DNA from 2 places in the Thermoanaerobacter siderophilus SR4 genome. Region 1 is predicted to be linked to the other one. Evidence: riboswitches for the same ligand, from Rfam matches in the RefSeq annotation. Region 1 holds a riboswitch; the other holds the start of a gene.
What was found. A riboswitch is a leader RNA that binds a small molecule or an ion and turns the genes downstream of it on or off. The one in region 1 is predicted to bind FMN.
Positions count from the first base shown of each region.

Region 2: it holds a riboswitch for FMN, as region 1 does, so the genes downstream of both, ribD (bifunctional diaminohydroxyphosphoribosylaminopyrimidine deaminase/5-amino-6-(5-phosphoribosylamino)uracil reductase RibD) here and THESIDRAFT1_RS00035 (ECF transporter S component) in region 1, are expected to answer to the same signal.

Region 1 is NZ_CM001486.1:951-3,154, reverse strand. It holds gene arcC (carbamate kinase) at 1-824, shown strand, start outside; FMN riboswitch at 909-1,027, shown strand; gene THESIDRAFT1_RS00035 (ECF transporter S component) at 1,121-1,705, shown strand; partial or broken gene THESIDRAFT1_RS13430 (group II intron reverse transcriptase/maturase) at 2,168-2,204, shown strand, end outside.
Region 2 is NZ_CM001486.1:1,270,797-1,273,000, reverse strand. It holds gene THESIDRAFT1_RS06140 (riboflavin synthase) at 1-151, opposite strand, end outside; gene ribD (bifunctional diaminohydroxyphosphoribosylaminopyrimidine deaminase/5-amino-6-(5-phosphoribosylamino)uracil reductase RibD) at 162-1,244, opposite strand; FMN riboswitch at 1,329-1,443, opposite strand; gene ilvB (biosynthetic-type acetolactate synthase large subunit) at 1,441-2,204, opposite strand, start outside.

The DNA.
Region 1 (2,204 bases):
TAATTGAAAAAGGGTATTCTGTTGTAATTACTCATGGCAATGGTCCTCAGGTGGGGAATATAGTCATACAAAATGAAGTCGCATCAAAAGTTGTCCCTGCAATGCCTTTTGATGTGTGTGGGGCAGAGAGCCAGGGTATGATAGGATATATGATTCAACAGGCATTAGGGGAAGTTTTGAAGGAGAGAAATATCAGAAAAGAAGTAGCAACTATTATAACACAGGTTGTAGTGGATAAAAATGACCCTGCTTTTAAAAAACCTACAAAGCCAATAGGACCTTTTTACACAAAAGAGGAAGCTGAAGTTTTAATAAAAGAAAAAGGTTATGAAATGGTAGAAGACAGTGGAAGAGGATATAGAAGAGTTGTTCCCTCCCCTGACCCAAAAGAAATTGTAGAACTTAATACAATAAAGTTACTTGAAAAAAATGGGGTAATAGTAATAACAGTTGGGGGAGGAGGAATCCCTGTTATTAAGGAAAATGGCAATTTAAAAGGAGTAGCTGCCGTAATAGACAAGGATTTGGCTTCTGAAAAATTGGCAGAAGATATTGATGCAGATGTGCTGTTAATTCTTACAGCTGTTGAAAAGGTAGCAATAAATTACAACAAGCCAAATCAAAAGTTTCTTGACAAAATGACAGTGGAAGAGGCAATAAAATACATGGAAGAAGGCCATTTTGCACCAGGCAGTATGTTTCCAAAAGTTAAAGCAGCAGTGAGGTTTGCAAAGTCAAAAGTAGGAAGGCGAGCTATAATTACTTCTTTAGGCAAAGCATTAGAAGCTTTAGAGGGAAAAGCAGGCACAGTTATAAGCTTATGAAAATAAATTAAAAATTTTTCACAAAAACTATTGACAAAGAGAGATAAAAGTGAGAGAATAAAATTAAAATTGAATAAGATGAAGGTAAATCTTCGGGGCAGGGTGAAATTCCCGACCGGCGGTATAGCCCGCGAGCCGCGCATGCGGTCGATTTGGTGAAATTCCAAAGCCGACAGTGAAAGTCTGGAGGGGAGAAGATTTTCTTTTTGTGCCTATTTTTGCGAAATAAATCACAAAAAAATCCTGAAGATTTATCTTCAGGATTTTTTTAGTAAATAAAATTGGAGGGATGAATTGTGGAAAAAACCAAAACACAAGCCATAGTAAAAGTGGGATTTCTTTCTGCTACAGCTTTTATATTGATGTACTTGGAATTTCAGGTACCTCTATTCCCTGGCTTTTTAAAGCTGGATTTTAGTGACGTACCTGCATTAGTTGCTTCTTTTGCTATGGGACCTTTATATGGTGTAATGGTCGAGCTTATTAAAAACATAATCCATGCTACTATAACTCAATCGGGTGGCATTGGAGAAATTGCAAATTTTTCTGTGGGTTCTATATTTGTATACACAGCAGGCATAATATATCAATTCAATAAGACGCGAAAAAATGCCCTTATATCTATGGCAATTGCTACAGTAGTGATGGCTTTTACTGCTTCACTTTTGAATTATTATGTTTTTCTGCCTTTGTACCAAAAAGTTATGGGATGGCCTATGGATGCTATCATTGGTATGAGTAAGGCTGCAAATAAAAACATAGTGGATGTTAGAACCCTTATAGCTTATGGTATTTTTCCTTTTAATGTGCTAAAAGGAATTATGCTTTCGTTAATCACTTTATTGATATATAAAAAGCTTTCACCAGTTTTGAAACATTGATTTTTTTGAGAATCCTCAGCGCATGCTGGGGATTATTTTTATGTGCGCCCGGCATGGGCGATAACTAGGCGGTGAAAGTCCGCTGTGGGCTTGGTAGTGGGAACCACTAGCCAAGAGCAAGGGTGTCCATCGTGAGGTGGAATCTGAAGGAAGCTTAAGGCAAAATCTCGGTCTGATGAACAAGAACCAGATAAGAGGCTGAATTGGGATGGATGAGTTTGCGTAACAAAACGAAGTCCAACACTACCCGAATCCCATACAGTAAATCTGGCAGATATATGAGATGAAAGTTATCGTTCTTACCCGGGGAGGTCTCAAGGATAAGTCATGGAAGTAAAATCTGAAGTGACAACCCATACAGTGATGTATGGTTGAACCTTGAGAAGTCAGCAGAGGTCATAGTACTTATCTAGACATGAATAGATAAGGAAGGACCGAACGTTAGGAGGTTTTGGAAATCTTATGGACTCGAAAGATATGCAGAGACTGCAGACAACTC
Region 2 (2,204 bases), 1.3 Mb from region 1:
TAGTAACAGTTAAGCATACACCGTTAACTGCTATACTATCACCTATTTTTGTTCCCTCAAGGACTTTGCTACATTTTATAACAATTTTTGTAAAAGTACCATGTATAATATTTTTAACAGTTCCTGTTTCTTCTATAATTCCAGTAAACATACGCCATAACCTACTTTCTTACATATGCTGTTATTAGTATATCATCATCTATTCTATCAATCTCTATATTTTTTAATTCTATTGAATTTTCTATATTTGAAAAGCCTATACCTTCTACAGGTGTTAAAGCATTTTCTCCTCCTACTATTCTAGGTGATATAAAAAACATAACTTTATCAACAATTCCCTCTTTAAGTGCAGACCAATTTAATGTCCCACCGCCTTCAATCAATACACTATCAATCCCCCTCTCTCCAAGTTTTATCATTAGCTCTTTTAAAGGTACTTTTCCATTGTCGTTTTTTAATATAATAACTTCAATATCCATATCTTCAAGTTTCTTTCTTACACTGTTTGGCATAAGTTCTGTTGTAGCAATTATCGTTTTTGCCGCTTTGTCTCTTATTACATTTGAGGCAAGTGGCGTTCTACCTCTACTATCCACAATAATCCTTACAGGACTTTTGTACCCCTCTAACCTTGTTGTAAGCATTGGGTTATCCTTAATTACTGTATTTACCCCAACCATAATCGCGGATACACGTCCTCTTATTTTATGAGCAAATTTTCTTGATTTCTCATTTGTAATCCATTTAGAATTTCCATTATAACAAGCAATCTTCCCATCAATGCTCATAGCAGATTTTAATATTACAAATGGAATTTTTGTCGTAATATATTTAACAAATATTTCGTTGAGTTTCCTCGCTTCTTTCTCCATCATCCCAACCTGTACTTCTATTCCCGCCTCTTTTAACCTTTTTATACCATTTCCGCTAACTTTAGGATTTGGGTCTTCCATCGCTATATACACTCTCTTAATGCCAGATTTAATTATTTCTTCAACACAAGGTGGTGTTTTGCCATAATGGCTGCAAGGTTCAAGTGTTACAAACATAGTAGAACCTTTAACATCTTCAACTGCATTTTTTAATGCATTTACTTCAGCATGGGGACCTCCAAAATATTCATGATAACCCTCACCTATTATTTTTCCATTTTTAACTATTACAGCACCCACAAGTGGATTAGGGTTTGTGTATCCCCATCCTTTTTCAGCCAGTTTTAAAGCCCTTTTCATATATTCTTCCAATTTAATCCCTCCTATACTAAAAAATCCTGAAGGTTAAACCTTCAGGGTTAAAAAAACCCCAGAGAATATATTCCCTGGGGAATATTTCTCCTTCTCCCATCCAGACTTTAACTGTCGGCCTCGGAATTTCACCGAGTCTGCCAAAAGGCTCGCGGGCTATACCGCCGGTACGGAATTTCACCGATCCCTGAAGGTTTTATCCAATTGTATTTTCAACAGTTCCCCCCGCGGGGATAAATGGAAGCACCATCTCATCTTTGTCTATAATACATTCTATCATAAAAGGTCTTTTTTCGCTATAGGCTTTTTTAAACGCTTTTTCAAATTCTTCTTTTGTTGTAACTCTTATTCCTTCTACTCCAAAGTCGTTTGCAAGCTTAGCAAAATTCAAATTTGCGTTCAAATCTGTGTGGGAAAATCTCTTGTCATACAAAAGATTTTGCCACTGTCTTACCATGCCTAAAGTTTGGTTGTTGAGTAGTACCGTTATAACCGGAATATTATATACAGCAGCTGTTTCTAAGGCATGTATATTCATTCTTAAACTTCCATCACCTGCAATGTTTACAACTCTTTTATCTGGCCTTCCTACTTGCGCTCCTATTGCAGCAGGAAGCCCAAAGCCCATTGTCCCTAATCCCCCTGATGTAACAAAGGTTCTGGGGTGTTTAAATTTATAAAACTGGGCAGCCCACATTTGATTTTGTCCCACTTCAGTGGCTATTATAAGGTCATCGTTCGAAATTTCTTGAATTTTTTCTACTATCCACTGAGGCCTCAAAACTTCATCGTTTTTATACTTTAATCCGTGCTTTTCTCTCAAGAAAGAAATTTCCTCTAACCATTCTTTTCTCTCAATGAATGGAAGTTTATTCGTTAAAAGTTTCAATACTTCTTTTACTTTACCTATAATTGCTACCTCTACTTCCACGTTTTTCCCTAATTCTGCAGGGTCAATAT